3 regions of the Bradyrhizobium sp. IC3123 genome follow, and region 1 is predicted to be linked to each of the others. Evidence: predicted binding sites of a transcription regulator. Region 1 holds the regulator's gene; each other region holds the start of a gene.
What was found. Region 1 encodes LexA, which represses DNA repair genes until DNA is damaged. Its sites were predicted from a motif close to TGTTCNNNNTGTGTTCNG; they were not measured.
Positions count from the first base shown of each region.

Region 2: a site for LexA is predicted at 1,927-1,944, ahead of I6F20_RS16535 (DNA recombination protein RmuC). Genes of this name have one in related genera too.
Region 3: a site for LexA is predicted at 1,921-1,938, ahead of I6F20_RS20425 (DUF3072 domain-containing protein). Genes of this name have one in related genera too.

Region 1 covers NZ_JADYVF010000001.1:928,352-935,292, reverse strand. The annotation lists gene I6F20_RS04640 (alpha-hydroxy acid oxidase) at 1-707, shown strand, start outside; gene I6F20_RS04635 (HAD family hydrolase) at 736-1,359, shown strand; gene I6F20_RS04630 (hypothetical protein) at 1,518-1,721, shown strand; gene I6F20_RS04625 (molybdopterin molybdotransferase MoeA) at 1,943-3,151, shown strand; gene lexA (transcriptional repressor LexA) at 3,328-4,029, shown strand; gene I6F20_RS04615 (hypothetical protein) at 4,415-4,849, shown strand; gene I6F20_RS04610 (GAF domain-containing protein) at 5,067-6,008, shown strand; gene I6F20_RS04605 (ComEC/Rec2 family competence protein) at 6,015-6,941, opposite strand, start outside.
Region 2 covers NZ_JADYVF010000004.1:449,237-456,177, reverse strand. The annotation lists gene I6F20_RS16545 (AmpG family muropeptide MFS transporter) at 1-72, opposite strand, end outside; partial or broken gene I6F20_RS16540 (GIY-YIG nuclease family protein) at 268-569, opposite strand; gene I6F20_RS16535 (DNA recombination protein RmuC) at 703-1,896, opposite strand; gene def (peptide deformylase) at 2,066-2,593, shown strand; gene fmt (methionyl-tRNA formyltransferase) at 2,730-3,653, shown strand; gene truA (tRNA pseudouridine(38-40) synthase TruA) at 3,791-4,528, shown strand; gene dapE (succinyl-diaminopimelate desuccinylase) at 4,702-5,868, opposite strand; gene I6F20_RS16510 (DUF805 domain-containing protein) at 5,865-6,509, opposite strand; gene dapD (2,3,4,5-tetrahydropyridine-2,6-dicarboxylate N-succinyltransferase) at 6,656-6,941, opposite strand, start outside.
Region 3 covers NZ_JADYVF010000005.1:611,002-617,942, reverse strand. The annotation lists gene I6F20_RS20440 (Do family serine endopeptidase) at 1-643, shown strand, start outside; gene I6F20_RS20435 (hypothetical protein) at 913-1,275, shown strand; gene I6F20_RS20430 (DUF6496 domain-containing protein) at 1,282-1,599, opposite strand; gene I6F20_RS20425 (DUF3072 domain-containing protein) at 1,690-1,884, opposite strand; gene I6F20_RS20420 (hypothetical protein) at 2,000-2,221, shown strand; gene I6F20_RS20415 (hypothetical protein) at 2,318-2,530, opposite strand; gene I6F20_RS20410 (hypothetical protein) at 2,655-2,912, opposite strand; gene I6F20_RS20405 (hypothetical protein) at 3,053-3,274, shown strand; gene I6F20_RS20400 (HWE histidine kinase domain-containing protein) at 3,271-4,758, opposite strand; gene I6F20_RS20395 (HAMP domain-containing protein) at 4,772-6,941, opposite strand, start outside.

The DNA.
Region 1 (6,941 bases):
TGCGTCTCTATCAACTCTATGTCCGCGGCGACGATGCCTTCGTCGCCGACGTCGTCAGCCGGGCCGAGAAGAACGCCTATGCCGCCTTCTGCCTGACCGTCGACACCGCCCATTACAGCCGTCGTGAACGTGACATCGCCAAGCGCTACGTTCGCGAGAGCCGCCTGCGCGCCACCGGCGGCGATTTCCAGAAGGGCCTGGAGTGGCGGACCGTGAAGATGATCAAGGACACGTTCAAAATTCCGCTGATCCTCAAGGGTATCGCCACGGCCGAGGATGCGCAGATCGCGCTCGATCACGGCGTCGAGTGGATCTACGTCTCCAACCATGGCGGGCGCCAGCTCGACCACGGCCGCGGCGCCATGCACGTGCTGCCGGAGATCGTCGACGCCGTGAAGGGCCGCGCCAGGATCATGGTCGACGGCGGCTTTTGCCGCGGCACCGACATCGTGAAGGCGATTGCGGCGGGCGCCGACCTCGTCGGCATCGGCCGGCTGCAATGCTGGGCGCTGGCGGCAGCCGGCGAAGCCGGCGTCGCGCGGATGCTGGAGTTGCTCGAAGACGAGGTGCTGCGCTGCCTCGGCCTCCTGGGCGCCACCTCATTCGCCGAGCTCGACAAATCCTGCCTGCATCCGGCGGCCGCCACCAACGCGCCCAGCGTGTTCAGCGCGTTCCCGCTGTTCGACCACGAGCCCTATCGTTACTGACGCGCCATACTGAAGTGAAAAGGACGCAATGACATCGCTCTCTCCCGGCAGCGCGGATGCGCTGCTGTTCGACCTCGGGCGCGTTGTGCTCGACATCGACTTCTCCAAGGCGATCGCCTGCTGGGCGGGACATGCCGGCTGCCAGCCCGAGGCCATCATCGCGCGCTATGTGCGCGACGAGGCCTACCGGTTGCATGAGATGGGCAAGATCAGCGATGCGGACTATTTCGCCTCGCTGCGGTCCTCGCTCGGGATCGGCATCTCGGATGCGCAATTCCTGGAAGGCTGGAACGCGATTTTCGCCGGCGAGATGCCTGATATCGCCGAGCTGCTGCCGCGCGCGGCGAAGCAGATGCCGCTCTACGCCTTCTCCAACACCAATCGGCCGCACGTCAACCATTTCTCGAAGGAATATGCCGGTCTGCTCGGCCATTTCCGCGAGCTGTATCTGTCCTCCAGCATCGGCCTGCGCAAGCCGGATGCCGAGGCCTTCGACCATGTCGTGGCGGCGATCGGCGTGCCGGCCGAGCGCATCGTGTTCTTCGATGACCTCGCCGAGAACATCGAGGGAGCACGGGCGCGCGGGTTGACCGCCGTGCATGTCACCTCGCCGCGTGATGTCGGGAACGTATTGAAAGCACTGGGGATCTGAGCCGCGGGAAAGCCCGGAGCGCGCTCACTTGCCGGAACAAAAACCGCTGAAAATGTGGAACCTGATCACTTTGTGCATTTTTATACAGAGTTCCGGGAACGGAATACCACCCTTCGGACTCATGAGTCCGTTGGGACTTCTACATTGGACTGATCGACGTGCTGGGCAAGACCTATCTCACCAAGCAAGCCTCTCTCCTGCTCGAATTCGCCAGAACCACCTCGGATTCTGACCTCTCCGCCAAGCTGATCAGCAAGGCCGCCGACCTAAAATCCCAGGCGGACCCGCTGCCGGACAAGGATCAGGGTCCCAAGCCGCCCGACGTCGCGGACATCAGTCCGGGCGATCCGACGGGGCGTTGAACGATGTTGGCCGTGGCGCTCGTCATTCTCGTCCTTGCCATGGCAATCCTCGTTCCGGTCTGTCTCGCCTTCCGCATCATGCCGCGGCGGAGTTGAGCCGACCTCCTCCACCCCCTGCGACCATGCAGGATAGATCATCCCGCGTGCTGCTTTGCCTCACGGCTGCACTCGGCTAGAACTCTCGCCGCCCATTGACTGATGTGCTCAGCAGGAGTTCGCCCGTGGCCCTGATGCCGGTTTCTGACGCGCTTGCTGCGGTGTTGGCCGGCGTCGAGCCGCTGGCTGAACAGATGGTTTGCCTCGACGAGGCCTACCATCGTGTGCTCGCCCGCGATGTCGCGGCGCGGCGCACGCAGCCGCCGGAGGCGATGTCGGCGATGGACGGCTATGCCGTGCGCACGGCCGACGCGGCATACGATTCGAGGTTGACCGTCGTCGGCGAGGTCGCGGCGGGCCGGCCGTTCGCGGGAAGCGTCGGCCCCGGCGAAGCCGTGCGGATCTTCACCGGCGGCGTCGTTCCCGACGGCGCCGATGCCGTCGTGATCCAGGAGGACACGGCTGCCGACGGCAAACATGTCACGATCAAGGAAGCCGCCATTTTCGGCCGGCACATCCGCCCTGCAGGCGTCGACTTCCGCGAAGGCGACGTGCTGCTGCGCAAGGGAATCCGCCTCACCGAGCGCGATCTCGCCCTCGCCGCCGGAATGAATCATCCGCATCTCGCCATCATCCGCCGCCCGAGGGTTGCCGTTCTCGCCACCGGCGACGAGCTCGTGATGCCGGGCACCACGCCTGGTCGCGGCCAGATCGTCTATTCCAACGGCTATGCCCTGCATGCGCTCGCCCGCAGCGAGGGCGCCGAGACCATCGACCTCGGAATTGCCGCCGATACGCTGGAGGCGACGTCCGCCGGCATCCGCCGCGCGCGCGAGAGCGGCGCCGACATCCTGATCACGACCGGCGGTGCCTCGGTGGGCGACCACGACCTGGTCCAGCAGGCGCTCAAGGGCGAAGGCATCGCGATGGCGTTCTGGAAGATCGCGATCCGGCCGGGCAAGCCGATGATGCACGGTCGGATAGGCGCGATGCGCGTGATTGGCCTGCCCGGCAATCCCGTGTCGTCCTACGTGTGCGCCTTCCTGTTCATGGTCCCCTTGATTCGCGCCCTGTCGGGCCGTTCAGCGATTCATCATCGGCGCGAGCGCGCCGTGCTGGGCCGCGATCTCGCCGCCAACGACCAGCGCGAGGACTATCTGCGTGCGCGGCTGGAGGAGCGCGACGACGGCACGCGCGTCGCCCTTCCGGTCAGCCATCAGGACTCCTCCCTTCTTGCGAATCTCGCTGCGGCACAGGTACTTCTGGTGCGCGCACCGTTCGCGCCGAAGGCCGAGGCCGGCACGCCTTGCGAGGTGCTCCGGCTGCCCGTCTGAGCCGCCCAGCCACACGCATTCCGCGAGCTTGGCCGCGTTCACCATAAATTAAGCAGTTGCGGAACACATATCGAACATATAGTGTCCGTTCATGATTTGTTTCGAGGATGTAGCGGCTTAGTGCCGGCTTCATCGTGTCGGAATCGAACGACATCAACCGGGGGACTTTGGTCGAGATGTTGACGCGCAAACAATACGAGCTTCTGCGATTCATCAGCGAACGTCTGAAGGAAAGCGGCGTGCCGCCGTCCTTCGACGAGATGAAGGATGCGCTCGACCTGCGCTCGAAGTCAGGCATCCATCGCCTGATCACTGCGCTCGAGGAGCGCGGCTTCATTCGCCGCCTGCCCAACCGTGCCCGTGCCATCGAGGTGATCAAGCTGCCCGAGCTCCAGGCCGCCGCCGGCAATCGCCGTGGCTTCACCCCGAGCGTGATCGAGGGCAATCTCGGCAAGGTGCGCGCGAGCTCCAGCCCGCCCGCGGACGAGGGCGAGCGCCCCGTCGCGGTGCCCGTGATGGGCCGCATCGCCGCCGGCACGCCGATCGAGGCGCTGCAGACCCGCAGCCATACCATCAGCGTGCCGCCGGACATGCTCGGCTCGGGCGAGCACTACGCGCTCGAAGTGCGCGGCGATTCGATGGTCGAGGCCGGCATCCTCGACGGCGACATGGCGCTGATCCAGCGCAACGAGACCGCAAATACCGGCGACATCGTGGTGGCATTGATCGACGACGAGGAGGCCACGCTCAAGCGCTTCCGCCGCCGCGGCGCCTCGATCGCGCTCGAGCCCGCCAATGCCGCCTACGAGGTCCGCATTCTTCCGCCGAACCGCGTGAAGATCCAGGGCAAGCTGATCGGGCTTTACCGGAAGTACTGATACGGGAAACATCAAGCGCCGCGCGCGTTTCGATCGGCATCGGCGATCCAGGATCGGAGCGGATACTTGTCCGCTCCGGCTGGACGGTTTCTCTGGTTCTGCGCCGGCTGTCCGGTCCATCTTCCCGCGCGACATTCCCCCGCGCAGGCGCGCAGCCATTTCTGCTTCGCCGGTAGAGTTGTGCCGGCAGTGCTGATAGCTCCGGCCGAATGCAAGGACGCGAGGTTTGTTCCTATCGAATCCGGGAAAGATAATGTGATCGCGCGCTGCGGACGCGAGCCGCAGATTTGCCCATAACCGAGCAGAGCGTTGTATGCTTCCACTCTGATAGAGGCCTGCGCCTCGAAAGAGACGCGGGTCGCTATCCCAGCATGAGGAGCACCCGATGTGTGACTACAGCCTGCATGCCGTCGCGACGCGCCCCGCCGAAGTCGGCGAGACGATCGTCACGACAACCTTCCGCGGCACCTCGACGCGCGGTTTCGCTTCCGAAGCCGATCCCTCCGTCGCGGTCTGTCTGCTGCCGGGGACGGAGCTCGCTTTCGCCGACAATGTCCGCTACGACAACCGCTGGATCTGGACGCGCACCGTGAACTCTCGCGTCGGCAAGTTCGGCAAGATCGACCCGCACATTCCCGATCGCCATCATGACGCGATCGAATTCCCCGACGGCAAATACGTGCTGGTGACGCAGCTCGTCGAAGGCCAGCGCGCGACCGTGCTGCAATTGCCGGTGACGCAGCCAGCCCCCGAGCGCGAGCACAAGCCGCAGATCGTCGCCGACACGCGGCCCACGATCACGCGCCTGCCGATCGGCTGACGCCCTTCGGCCGACAGGCCGAGCCCGGGATTGAAATTGCCATCGCCGGCCGAGGCCGGCGAGCCCGGTAAGTTTGTGTTTCAGGACATTCGATCGGCGAGCCCACCGCCGCGCCTCGTCGTCGCACGAAGTTTGGGCCGTGCTGCCCGCATTTTGAACGTCCGCTCCGCAGCCAAATGACCGATGCTGTCGTGGTTTGAGGCGGCGGACACGCTCGATGAAGACCTTCATTCGCGTCGTTGAACTTTGGGTACCCGACCGGACGCGCATGCGGCTGGAATTCGGCGGCGGCCTCTACGACGATGGGCTGTCCGCGTTCAAAGCCGTCAGCGAAGAGCTGCACTTCGGATATGACGAGGGACTTCCAGGCAAGGCCTGGGCCTGTGGCCACCCCGTCATCCTCACGAAATTCGCCAACTCCTATTTCAAGCGGACCGATCAGGCCGCTGCGGCCGGCCTCACCTGCGGCGTGGCGGTGCCGGTGTTCGCGGGCGAATTCCTGCAAGCCGTGCTGGTGCTGTTCTGCGGCGACGACGAGGCGCATGTCGGCGCGATCGAACTCTGGCACAACGATCCTGATCTCTCGCATGAGATGGGGCTCGTCGATGGCTATTACGGCACCGCGGACATGTTCGAATTCAACTCCCGCCACACCAGATTTCCGCGCGGCTTCGGCCTGCCCGGACGCACCTGGAAGGCGGGCCTGCCGCTGATCATCAAGGACTTGCACGACGCCAAGAGTTTCCTGCGCTGGGAGGACGCCGCCAAGGTCGGGATCAATCTCGGCGTCGGCGTGCCCTACCGAACCGGTACCGACCAGACCTGGGTTCTGACATTCCTCTCCGCGCAGGCAACGCCGATTGCACGACGCTTCGAGATCTGGGTCCCGAACGAGGACCGTTCGGCGCTGGTCTTTCGCGCCGGCGATTGCAGCGCGCAGACCGACCTCGCCGCACGCTATGCGGCGCAGTCCATCGCCAGGGGCGAAGGCAGCATCGGCGGCGCCTGGGCCGCCGGCATGCCCGCGCTCAACGACGATCTCACCTGTGACGGCTCGATCGCCGGCTCCGAAGCCTGCGCAGCCGGGCTGAGCCGAATGGTGGCCCTGCCGGTTATCGGCAACGGAAGGCTTGACGCCGTGCTGGCCTGGTATTTGTGATCCGCGTCAATCGTCGGCCTGCAAGTCGGCCTCCGATGGCGTTGCGTCCCGGTTGCGGGGCACGGCCGCCTTCGGCACGAGGCTGCCGTCGAAATCCCCCTCGCCGGCGCCGGCCGGCAGCCAGGGACGGCTTGCTCCCCTCGTCCTCACCGCCTGCACCGAAAAGCCCTTGCCGCGTCTCGTCAGAGCCAGTGCGCCCTGACTGGCAAGACGCGCCCGATCGACCACCATCGCCGCGCAATCGGGTGGCGCAGGCCGCGCCGTCACCACCAGCGCGGCGCGGCTGCAATCATCGGCCAGCGCGTCGATACGCGTTGCCAACGCGATCAGTCGTCCGTCCGCGAGCGGCGCCACGCAGCCGGACTCGTCACACGACACCCCGCTCGCCAACGAGGCGTTGCCGGCATCGCGCGGATCGGCATCGGCAGCCAACCACTCCTTCAGCAGGAAGCTGTCCTTGCTGGCGCGGATCACCTGCAAGCGCCCATCCCCGCCCCGGACCGCGACGCTCGCGCCATCCCCGGCAATCAGGATATCGGGCTGCCGCACCGACAGTCCCCAGAGGATCGCTGCCAGCAGCACCAGGGCGCCGGACCAGCGCAAGGGCGTGCGCAACAGGCCCATCACGATGAGCCCGAGGCTCGCTGCGATCAGCGGCGCGATCCCGAAGGCGGGAATGCGGCCGACGGCGCCCGGCAGGGCCGCCACCCAGCGCGCGACCAGGACCATCCACTCGATGCCGATCCCCATCAACCACCAGAACACGCCGTCGAGCCCGAAGGGCGCCGCGAGCAGCCCCAACAGCCCGGCCGGCATCACCAGCGCCGAGACCACCGGCATGGCGCCGAGATTGGCGAGCACGCCGTATGGGGTCACGCGATGGAAGTGGAAGGCGGCGTATGGCGTGGTCGCGAGCCCCGCGATCAGCGAGGC
Region 2 (6,941 bases), on a different contig from region 1:
AGCAAGGCTGTCGCGCCAGGAGGGCGAGGCGGTGGAAGTCGCGGCGGGGGAGGTCGCGTCGGGTGCGGTCATGGGGGGCGTGTTAGCAGATTCTGGGAGAAAAGACTCTCGCGGTAGCTGGTGAGACGGGAGAGCTTCCAACACGCTCGGTGTCATCGTCCGCGAAGGCGGACGATCCAGTACTCCGCGGCGTCTCGGTTCAACCACTCGGGCTGCGGAATACTGGATGCCCCGCCTTCGCGGGGCACGACATCGAGCATGACGCCATCATGATGGTCCGGCTATTCCAGGATAGAGGTCATCCCAGTTTGGGTTATGCTGCTCGATCAAGCGGACCTTCCAGGCCCTATTCCACTTCTTCAACCGCTTCTCCCGCTTGATCGCATTCTCGGGATGGTCGAACTGCTCGAAGTAGACAAGTCGGGCAACGTCGTACTTCTCCGTGAAGCTTTCGATGACCTTCAACCTGTGCTGCGCCACCGGCGGATGAGATCGTTCGCCACGCCGATATAGAGCGTGCCGCCAATTCGGCTGGCGAGAATGTACACGTCGTACTGGCGTGGATCCATCTTCGCCTTCCATTCCGCCGTCATCGTCCGCGAAGGCGGGCGATCCAGTAAACGCCGGCACGTCGGCTTAACAACGATCGTCACGGCGTACTGGATGCCCCGCCTTCGCGGGGCACGACAGTGTGCCCTAGTCTCACTCCCCCGCCTGGAGCTTCCGCGGAAACAGCTCCGCCGTCGCCACCAGGCGCGGCGCCTCCGGCGCATCGCTCTTGCTGAAATCGAGCTCCTCGATTCGCCCTGCGCGCTTTTCGATCTTGTCGGCGGAGATCAGCACCTGGCGGACGTCCTCGTTCACGTCGGCAAAATGCTTTTGCAGCTTGAGCACGCGGTCGCGCAGGCGCCCCAAATCGTCGCCGAGCTTGATCACCTCGGTGCGGATCTGGTCGGCGGCGTCGCGCATGCGCGCGTCTTTCATGATCTGCTGCATCACCTGGATCGCGAGCATCAGCAGCGACGGCGACACCAGCACGACGCGGGCGCGATAGGCCTTCTGGATCACGTCGTCGAAGCCGTCATGGATCTCGGCATAGACCGATTCCGACGGCACGAACATCAGCGCCATCTCCTGGGTCTCGCCGGTGACGAGGTATTTTTCCGCGATGTCGCTGACATGCTTCATCACGTCGCCGCGCAGCCGCTGCGTGGCAACGCGCCGCTCCTCGTCGGTGCGGGCGTCGTGCAGCGCCGTCATCGCCTCCAGCGGAAACTTCGCGTCGATGCAGAGCGGGCGCTGGTCGGGCAGGAACACGACGCAGTCCGGTCGTTTTCCGGTCGAGAGCGTGAACTGGAACTCGTAGGAGCCTTTGGGCAGACCGTCCTGGACGATCGCCTCCATCCGCGCCTGGCCGAACGCGCCGCGCGACTGCTTGTTGGCGAGTACGTCGCGCAGAGTGGTCACCTGCGTGGTGAGGTCGGTGAGGTTCTTGTGCGCGTTGTCGATGATGCCGAGCCGTTCATGCAGCGCGCGCAGGCTCTCCATGGTGTTGCGGGTCGAATGTTCCATGGACTGGCCGACCCGATGCGTCACCGAATCAAGCCGCTCGTTGACCGCACGCGCCATCTCGGCCTGGCGGCCGGCGAGCGCCTGGGTCATGGCGTCGACCCGCCCCGAGGCCTCGCTCTGGGCGTGCAGCACCTGGGCGAGCCGCTCCTCGAGCTCGTCGGCACGGATTGCGTTCGCCATGGCGAGTTCCGCGCCACGCCGCCCCGAGCGCGCGATCACAACCGCAATCACAACCAGCAGGATGAGGACGAGCGCACCGAAGCCGATCAGCGCATCGACGATGCGCACCGGCCAGTCGCCCAGCATGACAATGATCTCGTTCATGCCGCCTTGTAGCCGATTCGCTGCGCTCTCGCGAACGAAGAGGGAACATTCTGGGTTAACCGCCCCCTAATTTTCATGGTTAATGAAAGGTGAAGTTTTATGGTTAGCGAGGGGTTAACGGGTTCCGGGCCGCATTGACCGCATCCGGCGCGCGGCTTAAATCGCGGCCATGGCCCTCAGAGAAATCATCATCCTGCCCGACAAGCAGCTGCGCCTGGTCTCCAAGCCGATCGAGAAGGTCACGGCGGAGATCCGCAAGCTTGCCGACGACATGTTCGAGACCATGTACGACGCGCCCGGCATCGGGCTGGCGGCGATCCAGGTCGCGCAACCCTTGCGTCTCATCACCATGGATCTCGCCAAGCGTGACGAGAGCGGCGAGACCAAGCACGTGCCGCGCGTCTTCATCAATCCTGAAATCATCGCCTCGTCCGAGGAACTGTCGGTCTACGAGGAAGGCTGCCTGTCGATCCCGGAATATTACGAGGAGGTCGAGCGTCCCGCGAAGGTGCGCGTGCGCTTCACCGATCTCGACGGCAAGGTGCACGAGGAGGATGCCGAAGGCCTCTACGCCACCTGCATCCAGCACGAGATCGACCATCTCAACGGCGTGCTGTTCGTCGACTATCTGTCCAAGCTCAAGCGCGACCGCGTCATGAAGAAGTTCGAGAAAGCCGCCAAGCGCGCGGCGGAGTGATAATTCCTCCGCCGTCATGCCCGGGCTTGTCCCGGGCATCCACGTTCTTTGCCGCCGCGAGCAGGACGAACGTGGATGGCCGGGACAAGCCCGGCCATGACGAGTACCTTGCTCGTTTCAAGGATTGTCTCGTCACATGCCCCTCCGCCTCATCTTCATGGGCACGCCCGATTTCTCCGTGCCGACGCTGCTCGAGCTGGTCGCGCATGGCCACGAGATCGCGGCCGCCTACACCCGCGCGCCGAAGCCGGGCGGCCGGCGCGGCCTGCAATTGCAGCCGACCCCGGTCGAGGAGGCCGCGCGAAAGCTGGGCATTCCCGTGCTGACGCCGAAGACGCTGAAGACCGAGCAGGCGCTGGCGGAGTTCCGCGCCTTCGATGCGGACGCGGCCGTCGTCGTCGCCTATGGCATGATCCTGCCACAGGCGATCCTCGATGCGCCAAAACTCGGCTGCTACAATCTGCATGCCTCGCTGTTGCCGCGCTGGCGCGGCGCCGCGCCGATCAACCGCGCCATCATGGCCGGCGATGCCGAGAGCGGCGTGATGGTGATGAAGATGGATGTCGGCTTAGATACCGGCGACGTCGCCATGGCCGAGCGCATCACGATCACCGACAACATGACCGCGCTCGACCTGCACGATCGTCTGTCCCGCCTTGGCGCCGACCTGATGGTGCGCGCGATGGCCGCGCTCGAACGCGGCGGGCTCCAGCTCAAGGCGCAGAGCGAGGACGGCGCCACCTATGCCGCCAAGATCGAGAAGGCGGAGGCGCGGATCGACTGGACAAAGCCGGCGCGCGCAGTGCTGCGCCACGTCCATGGCCTCTCGCCGTTCCCCGGCGCCTGGAGCGAGCTTGACGATGCCCGCGTCAAAATCCTGCGTTGCGAGTTGGCGCAAGGCGCCGGCGCGCCTGGCGAAATGCTCGACGATCAGCTTACCGTCGCCTGCGGCGACGGCGCCATCCGCATCATCGAGCTGCAGCGCGAGGGCAAGGCCCGCATGCAGGCCGCGGACTTCCTGCGCGGCGTGCCGTTAAAGGCGGGATCCAAATTCACCTGACACTGTCATACCCCGCGAAGGCGGGGTATCCAGTACGCCGAGGCTTCTCGGTCAATCGGATAAGCTGCGGAGTACTGGTTGCCCGCCCCAGTGCGCAACAGCGCACAAGGCGGGCAATGACGACGAAACTGGACACGATGCCCCGCTACAAGCTCACCATCGAATATGACGGCGCGCCGTTCTTCGGCTGGCAGGTGCAGGACACGCTGCCATCGGTGCAGGGCGCGCTGCAAGCCGCGGTGAAGGCAATGACTGGTTCGGATCTGCGCGTGCACGGTGCCGGCCGCACCGATGCCGGCGTGCATGCACGCGGCCAGGTCGCCCATGTCGACGTCGACAAGCAGTTTCCGCCGGGCCGTTTTCGCGACGGGCTCAACGCGCATCTGCGCCCGCATCCGATCGCGGTGCTCGAGGCCGAGATCGTGCCCGACGATTTCGAGGCGCGCTTCTCGGCGGTCAAGCGCCACTACCGCTATCGCATCGTCAACACTCGCGCCAATCTCGCGCTCGATGTCGGCCACGCCTGGCGCGTGCCGCGCAAGCTCGATGCCGACGCAATGCACGCGGCGGCGCAGCGCCTGCTCGGCAAGCACGATTTCACCACCTTTCGCGACACCGAGTGCCAGGCCAAATCGCCGGAGAAGACACTCGACCAGCTGGACGTGATCCGCGATGGCCGCGAGATCAACGTCATCACCTCGGCGCGCTCGTTCCTGCACAGCCAGGTGCGCTCGATGGTGGGATCCCTGGTCTGGGTCGGCGAGGGCCGCTGGACCGCCGACGATCTCTCCGCCGCACTCAAAGCCCGCAACCGCACCGCCTGCGGCATCGTCGCCCCGCCTGAGGGGCTGTATTTGATGAAGGTGGATTATTAGGCGAGCGGCGCAGAGAGCGGGCACGCTCTCGCCAAACCTCGGTGTCATGCCCCGGCTTGACAGGGGCATCCAGTACGCCGCGGCCTCTCGGCTCAATCACTGCCGTCTCTGGAATACTGGATCGCCCGGTCAAGCCGGGCGATGACGGTCGTGTTTATGGAGGCAACACTGCCTCAAGCAAAATACCGCGCCAAAATCCCGCGATACACTTTCGTCAGCCTCTCCAGATCCGCCACCGGCACGCGCTCGTCGATCTGGTGCATGGTCTGCCCGACCAGGCCGAACTCGATCACGGGGCAATAGAAGGAGATGAATCGCGCATCCGACGTGCCGCCTGAGGTCGAGAGCTCGGGCTTGCGCCCCGTCACCTCCTCGATCGCGGAGACCGCGAGATCGGTGAACGGACCCGGCTTGGTCACGAACACGTTCGAGTTCGAGGGCTCCCAGACGATGCGGGCCTTGATGCGGTTGCCGCAGGCTTTGGCGAGACGCGTCTCCACCAATTCACGCAAGCTCGCCTGGGTGTGGTTGTCGTTGTAGCGGATGTTGAATCTTGCGCGGGCCTCGCCGGGGATGACGTTGAAGGCCTTGTTGCCGACGTCGACCGAGACGAATTCGAGATTGGACGCCTGGAATTGCGCGCTGCCATGGTCGAGCGGCTCGTCGGAGATCGCGACGATCAGCCGCGAGATATCAGGCACCGGATTGGAGGCGCGGTGCGGATAGGCGACGTGGCCCTGCACGCCGTCGACGACGAGCGTGCCGGATTGCGAGCCGCGCCGGCCGATCTTGATGGTGTCGCCGAGCGTCTCGACGTTGGAGGGCTCGCCGAGCACGCAATGGTCGAATTTCTCGCCGCGCTCGGCGACCCATTTCAGCAGCTTGATGGTGCCGTTGATCGAGACGTCTTCCTCGTCGCCGGTGATCAGGAACGAGATCGAGCCCTTTCCGTCGCTGCGCGGCTTGCCGCCGTTGGCGGCGAGATGCTCCAGCACCGCGGCGACCGAGCAGGCGATGCCGCCTTTCATGTCGACCGCGCCGCGGCCATGCAGCACGCCGTCCTTCACCTCTCCGGAGAACGCGCCGACGCTCCAGGCGCTCTCGTCGCCGGGCGGCACCACATCGGTGTGGCCTGCGAAGGTGATGTGCGGACCGTCGGTGCCGATCCGAGCGTAGAGATTGTCGACGTCGGCGGTGCCTTCCTCGCTGAAGGTCACGCGGTGACAGGTGAAACCGGCAGCGCCCAGGATTTTTTCGAGCACCCCGAGCGCGCCGGCATCGGCCGGAGTGACTGAGGGGCAACGGATGAGGTCGCGGGCGATCGAGAGGGCATCGGTCATGCGCCCCGCTTAACATGCATGCCGCCGGGTGGGCTAGCGCTGGGCGGAACAATTTCGATCTCGCGGCCCTGGTCCCAGCTCTTCGCAGGCGGCGAGGCGGGCGTGGACTCATACGCGATCCCGGCCAGCGGATCAGGCCCGAACCGGTTATCGCCGACAGTGCCGGGCACGCAGAGCATCTCGACGAGACCCCACAGCCACAGCATCGAAGCGGCGAGGTTGAAAAGAAGCATCACGCTGGTGTCGGGGAGCAGGTCCGAGAACTGGTTGAACAGGCCGGGCACGAGGAAAAACGGAACGAGCCACCAGCCGCTCCTGTCACGGTCGTGCAGCCGCTTGATCGCCGTTGCCAGATAGACCCACAGGAACAGCGACATGCCGAATGCCCTCAGGATCAGGGGCGCGCGGTCGGTAGACGCGAGTGAAGGGTGTTCCCGGGGATCGGCCAGCTTGAACAGATCGCCAAGGCCGAAATCGAGCTTGAGCGAGAGCTTCAACGATCCGTCGGCATTGGGCAGATGAATGATCTGACCGATCACCTCCAGCAAGCCTGCCAGCAGCGCAACGATCAGCAGCGCCTGCCACAGCAGGGCGCGATTGATGCGGCCGTCGAAGCGGAATAGGTACCAGATCCAGTCCATGCGAGTGGCTCCGGGCGGAATGGCCGCCCGGAAATTGGTCGCGATGGAGGGAGGGTGGGTTCGATCCTAGCAGCGAATGGTGAATGGTGAATGGCAAGTAGGATTGGCGCCCTATTCGCCACTGGCCATTCGCTACTCGCCTTGCATCAATCCCGCAGCAGCTCGTTGATGCTGGTCTTCGACCGCGTGCGCTCGTCGACGCGCTTGACGATCACGGCGCAAGCGGTGCTCGGGCCGATCTGGCCGTTCTTCATCGGCTTGCCGGGCAGCGCGCCGGGCACCACGACGGAATATTCCGGCACTTCGCCCATGAAGACCTCGCCGGTCTCGCGGTCGACGATCTTGGTCGAGGCGCCCAGGAACACGCCCATCGCCAGCACCGCGCCCTTGCGCACGATCACGCCTTCGGCGACTTCCGAGCGCGCGCCGATG
Region 3 (6,941 bases), on a different contig from region 1:
GGTCACCCGGGGCTGGCTCGGCGTGCAGGTGCAGCCGGTGACGTCGGATATCGCCGACAGCCTCGGGCTCAAGGAGGCGCGCGGCGCGATCGTCGACAATCCGCAGGATGGCAGCCCGGCGGCGAAGGCCGGCATCCAGGCGGGCGATGTCATCACCGCCGTCAACGGCACCACGATCAAGGACTCTCGCGACCTCGCCCGCACCATCGCCGGCTTGACGCCGGGCACGTCCGTGAAGCTCGATGTCTTCCGCAAGGGCGACAGCAAGACGGTGACGCTGGCGCTCGGCGAGTTGCCGAACGAGCGGCAGGCCAAGGGCAATGGCAGTGGCAATGCCGACGAGGGCAGCGGACAGCCGGGTGCCGGCACGCCGCGCCTCGGCCTCAGCCTGGCGCCCGCCGGTAACGTTCAGGGCGCAGGCCAGAACGGCGTCGTCGTCACCGAGGTTGATCCGCAAGGCCCGGCCGCGCAACGCGGCATCCGGACCGGCGACGTCATCCTCAATGTCGGCGGCAAGGCTGTCAGCAATGTCGGCGAGGTGCGCTCCGAGCTGGCGCAGGCCAAATCGTCGGGCAAGCGCAGCGTGCTGCTTCAGGTCAGAAGCGCGGAGGCCACCCGCTTCGTTGCGGTGCCACTCGCATAACGTCAACTCGACCCTTACCAATCCAGGAAGGCGGCCTTCGGGCCGCCTTTTGCACACACGTCACGTCCGCACCAGGCCGGTCACATTCTCGTTAACGGCAGGGATGATGACCTGGTGCGTCCGAAAAAGCCGTGTTCGCTGATCACACTCGCAGGGCGCCTCGGTGCTCTGCGCCAACGTCGCCGCTGAGAGGGGTTGCAAGCGTGGAACTTCGAGCCTCCCGGCGCTTTGTGGAACTCGCCGGTGGTTCACAAGTGATCGGTGCCGACATGGATCGATTGAAGCTCTCGCTCAGGAGTGCGCTGCTCGTGGCGCCATTGGTGCTCTCGGGGGGAAACGCGCTCGGGCGCGACGACGGCCGCTACGCGAATTCTCCTCTGAAGCCATGGTTCGACAGTTTGCGCAGCCATCTCGGTCCGTGCTGCTCGGACGCGGACGGTTTCGCCCTTGCCGATCTCGACTGGGAGTCGCACAACGGGCGCTACCGTGTCCGCATCGACGGACAGTGGATCGATGTGCCGGATGAGGCCGTCATCACCGAGCCCAACCGGGCCGGCCGCACGATGGTGTGGCCGGTCAAGACTGCGTTCGGGATTTCGATCCGCTGCTTCATGCCGGGGAGCATGATCTGAGGCGGGTCAGCGCGACCGCTTGGATTTGCGCTTCGATGATTTCTTGTTCGACGATTTCTTGGACGACGTCCCGGACGTTTTCTTGGATGCTTTCTTGGACGTCTTCTTGGCGCTCTTGCGCTTCGAAGCCTTCTTCGGGACCTTCTTGCCCTTCTTGCGTGCCTTCGACAGTCCGATCGCGATGGCCTGCTTGCGGTTCTTGACGCGGCCGCCGCGCCCGCCACGGCCGCTCTTCGCGGTGCCCTTCTTGTAACGCCGCATCTCGGTGGCGACATCGCTTCCCGAGCTGCGTGAGTAGCGGCGCTTTTTTGCCTTGCGTGCCATGCATATTCTCCCTCGGCGGGGAGAACCATTCTGCACAGCCATGGTTCCGGGAGCGTGGAACGGCGCATGCCTAAAGCGCGATGCGATGCTCTAGAAGGAGTTTGCCAGCTTGATCTCCGCTTCCAGCACCTGGATGCGCCGGGCGGCCTCGCTGAAGGACAGATCCCGCGCATATTGGCCGGGCTGGTAGGCCTCTTCGCTGAGCCGCTTCAGCTTGAGACCCTGCGCCCGCGTCATCTGCTCGCCCAGGAAAAATCTGGCGTCGTATTTACCTTGAACCTGCATCTGGAGTCTCCGTCCTGAAATCGTGACTTGACTATATGTTCTTATTTTGTTCTAACAAGGCATGGACAACAGAATCAATGAAATTCGACGTAAAATCAGAGCCTTGAGGCTCGAGATGGCCGACGTCGAGGCGTCGGTGCGCGACCTCGTCGAGCGCGATCACGACTGCACGGAAAGGGCCCTGGCGCAGATGGACCTGCGCCGGAAGATCAATCTCTTGATCGCCGAATGGGAGGCTGCCGGCGGCAGCGACGTACTGCCGAACGTCCGCGACCGGGTGCGGCTTCGTGCCGTGAAGACAGGCGGCAACTCCGCGCGCGCAGCCGAGCGCCGCTGAGATCCTTGGCGCCGGATACTGAAGGCCGAGTGCCGAATCAAAGATAGAAGACAAAGGGCTCCGCAATGCGGAGCCCTTCATGATTCCAGGGAGCGCCTATTTGGTGTCGGTCATGCCGCCCTTGTTGGTCATGGTGCCGCCCTGATCAGAGCCGGGACCGGCGCCGCCTTGGCCGGACGGATCAGCGCCCTTGGAGGACTTGGTGTTGGCGCCGGTGGTCTGTGCCGACGACATCGAGGATCCATGCTTGGCCTTGTGCGATTTGGCCTGGGCGGCAAACGGCGCGGCGGCAAGGCCGGTTGCCAATATTACGGCGAGAGCGAGCTTGGTCGTCTTCGTGCGGGGAAACTCCCTGAGTTAAATTGACGCAGGCACAACCGCGCGTCGCGGCAGGGAGTTCCCGGCGAAGTATCTTCCGTGCGTCACCCACGCTTCAAGTTTGCTTGTCCTCGGCCAGGATGAACACGGCGCCGGTGAGCGTCGCGCCGATCGCGAAGGTCGTCACCAAGGTGAGGGCGAAGACCATCGCGGCCTGGCTTCCGCCATTGTTCAGCAGGTTGGCGACGGCTGGATTGGACAGGACGAGCGTGAGGCTGAAAATGAGGCCGAGCGCTGCGCCCATCATTGCATGCGTCATCAGCTTGATAAGGCCGCTGGCAGAGATCAGCTCAGACGACTTCTTGGTGCGCATGGGACGGCATCCCGAACTGCCACGCCAACGCGCATGTGATCGCCGGGTTCCGTTCCGCTGAAGGAATTGTTACCGCCCGTTTCATCCGGCGTTCATGCCGGGCTTGCCAAGATGGGCGCCAGCAAAACGGGAACATCGATATGGGTAAGGTCGTCTTTCTTTACCGCTCGCTGGCCTATCGCAACGCGGCCGCGGACATCCTGCGCAAGGCGCGCAAGCTTCCGCTTGGCGCGGAGCGGAGCGCGGCCCGCCGCTACGCGAGGGCGCTGCGCGATCTCGCCCGAACGGAAGCCTGGCTCGAGGGGCGCGTCGCGCGCGAACCGCGCACGGCGCAGCGCATGAGCAGCGCAGCGTCAGGTTAACCGGATGCGCGTTGCAATTCGGCAGCGCCGGCGGTGTCGAACTTGCTTGGTGCAGCCGCCGCGGTCTTGCGTGTCAACGGCACCTCAAGACGGCACAGCAGGCCCTCGGCGCGCCAATCGAACTGCGCCTGTCCGCCAAGCTGGGACTCGATGCTCGCAAGCAGGCTTCGCGTGCCGAAGCCGCGCGATTTCGGGGTCTTGACCAGGGGACCGCCGGATTCCTCCCAGCTCAGCGTGAGCAGCTCCTCGTCGACCTGCCAATCGATCGCGAGCCGCCCCGCTCGCGTGGATAGCGCGCCGTACTTTGCCGAGTTAGTAAAGAGCTCGTGCAGTGCGAGCGCCAGCGTCTGGGCCGTCGCCGGCAGCAACTGAACTTCGGGCCCTGCCAATTTGATCTGGTCGCCCAGCGAGTAGGGCGCAAGCTCCTCGTCGATCAGCCTGGAGAGCTCGGCGCCTTGCCAGCTCGACAGCGACAGGATGGTGTGCACGCGCGCCAGCGCATTGATGCGCCCCTCGACGGCGTTGACATAGGCCTTGACCTCGTCGGCCCGGGTGAGGCGCACGATCGACTGCGCCAGCGCCAGCGCGTTCTTCGCGCGATGATCGACTTCCCGCGCCAGCAGGTTCTGCCGCTCCTCGGCGCGCTTGCGCTCGGTGATGTCGACGGTCACGCCGCTGACGCGCACCACGCGCCCGCTCTCGTCCGTGGTTGCGGCCGCCGTGCCGACGCACCAGCGCACCTCGCCGTCGGGCCGGATGATGCGGAACTCCGTCTCATAGGCGCGTGTGCCCTTGTTGAACTCGGCGATCGCCTTGCGCAACTGGTCGACGTCGTCGGGGTGCAGCAGGGCCTGAACGTTGGCCGGATTGATCTCGAAATTGTCGGGGCTGACGCCGAAGATATTGTATTGCCCCTCGTCCCACATCCAATCGCCGCTGATCCAGTCCCAGTCCCAGGACCCCATCTTGCCTGCCGCGATCGCCATGCTGCGCCGCTGCTCGCTCTCGCGCAGCTTCGCGGTGGAAGCCTCCAGTTCCGCGGTGCGGGCGCGGACGCGATCCTCGAGCTCGTGGTTCAGCCGTTCGAGCTCGCGCGTCTTGCGGTAGAGCTCGGCAAACACCTTGATCTTGGCGCGCAGTACCTCCGGCACGACCGGAACCGGCACGTAATCGACCGCGCCCATCTCGTAGCCGCGCAGCCGGTCGATGTCGCTGACCTGGATCGCCGAGATGAAGATCATGGCGGTCTTCTGGAAACGCGGATGCTCGCGGATCATCGCGGCGAGCTCAAAGCCGTCGAGCTCGGGCATGCAGACGTCGACCAGGATCACCGCGATCTCGGTCTTGAGCAGCACCTCCAACGCCTCGCGGCCCGAGGAGGCGATCACGAGGTTCTCGCCGAGATCCTTCAGGATCACCTCATAGGCGAGCAGCTTGGCCGGCTGGTCGTCGACGAGCAGGATGTTGACCTTTTCCTGGTCCATGCGCGTGTCCAACTCAGCGATGCAGCCACATGCGGATCGCAAGCAGCAATTGGTCGGTGTTGACCGGTTTGGCGAGGTAGTCGGACGCGCCGGCTTCGAGGCATTTCTCCCGGTCGCCCTTCATCGCCTTGGCGGTCAACGCGATGATCGGCAGACGGGCGAAGGCCGGGTTCTCGCGGATCACGCCGATGGTCTGGTAGCCATCCATCTGCGGCATCATGATGTCCATCAGCACGATCGCGATCTCCGGATTGGATTCGACCAAGGTCACCGCCTCGCTGCCGGTCGTGGCCGTCAGCACCTTCATGCCGCGTCGTTCCAGCACGCTCGAGAGCGCGAAGATATTGCGGGCATCGTCGTCGACGAGCAGGGCGGTCTTGCCGATCAGGTCCTCGTCGGAACTGTTCAGCTTCTCCAGCATGCGCTGCTTCTCGAGCGGCAACTCCGTGATCACGCGGTGCAGGAACAACGCGGTCTCGTCGAGCAGGCGCTCGGGCGATTCCACGCCCTTGACCACGATGCTGCGTGCCATGGTGTGGAGTTCCGCATCCTCCTCGGCCGAGAGCTCGCGGCCGGTGAACACCACGACGGGGATGTTCGACAGCGCCTCGTCGTTGCGGATCTGATCGAGCACCTCGAAGCCGCTCATGTCGGGCAGCCTGAGGTCGAGCACCACGCAATCGCAGGGTTGCTCGCGCAACGTCGTGAGCGCACCGGCCCCGGTATCCGTGGCCAGGATCTCGATGTCGTCGTGGTGCAGCAGCTCGCGGATCGAGAGCCGCTCGGCCTCGTTGTCCTCGACGATCAAGAGTCGCTTGCGCCGCGGCCGCGCATATTCCTTGATCTGCGTCAGCGCGGCCGAGACGCCCTCGGTCGTCGTCGGCTTGTTGACGAAGGAGAAGGCGCCGCGCGCCAGCGCATGCTGGCGGTCCTCGTCGAGCGTGATGATCTGAACCGGGATGTGGCGGGTGAGCGGATTGTGCTTGAGCTGGCTCAGCACGGTCCAGCCCAGCATGTCGGGCAGGAACACGTCGAGGGAGACGGCCGTCGGCTGGTATTGCTTGGCGAGCTCGAGGGCCTCGGCGCCGCGCGCGGCGACCAGGACCTTGAAGCCCTTGTCGCGGGCCAGATCGACCAGCACGCGGGCATAATGCGGGTCGTCCTCGACGATCAGGAGAATGGTGTCGCCGGGCTCGAGGTTGAGGCGGTCGTCGGGCAGCTGCTCGATAACGCGCTGCTGGTCAGGCGCGGCAGGCTGCAGCGCCGGCGGCTGGCCGTATTGCTGTGACGCCGGCGCCCGCGGCGCGAGGGTCGGGCCGGAATATTTCAAGGGCAGATAGAGCGTGAAGGTCGAGCCCTTGCCCGGCGCGCTGCGCAGGTGGATCTCGCCGCCGAGCAGGCTGGCAAGCTCGCGGCTGATCGCAAGGCCGAGGCCGGTGCCGCCATATTTGCGGCTGGTGCCGGCATCGGCCTGCTGGAACGCCTCGAAGATCAGCTTCTGCTTCTCCAGGGGAATGCCGATGCCGGTGTCGGACACTTCGAAGGCGATCACGGCCGGCGCCGAGTTCAGCACCGGATGATCCGACCCCCAGCCGCCGATTGCGCCGGCGACTTTCAGGCGCACTTCCCCGTCGGCGGTGAACTTGAAGGCGTTGGAGAGCAGATTCTTCAGAACCTGTTGCAGCCGCTTGGAGTCGGTCACGATGCTGCGCGGCAGGTTCGGATCGACGTCGATCTTGAACGACAGGTTGCGGTTGTCCGCCTCGTGCCGGAACGGCCGGCCGACGGTCTCGAGCAGGTTCGCGGTCAGGATTTCCTCGGCGTCGACCGTCACGGTGCCGGACTCGATCTTGGAGAGATCGAGAATGTCGCTGATGAGGTTGAGCAGGTCGGTGCCGGCACCATGGATGGTGCGGGCGAACTCGACCTGCTTGGCCGAGAGGTTGCCATCGGGATTGTCGCTGAGCTGCTGTCCGAGGATCAGGATCGAGTTCAGCGGCGTACGCAGCTCGTGGCTCATATTGGCGAGGAATTCGGACTTGTACTTCGACGTCAGCGCGAGCTCGGTCGCCTTCTCCTCGAGCGCGCGGCGGGCCTGCTCGATTTCCTGGTTCTTGCGTTCGACCTCGACGTTGCGCTCGGCGAGCTGCTGCGCCTTCTGCTCGAGCTGGTCGTTGGTCTGC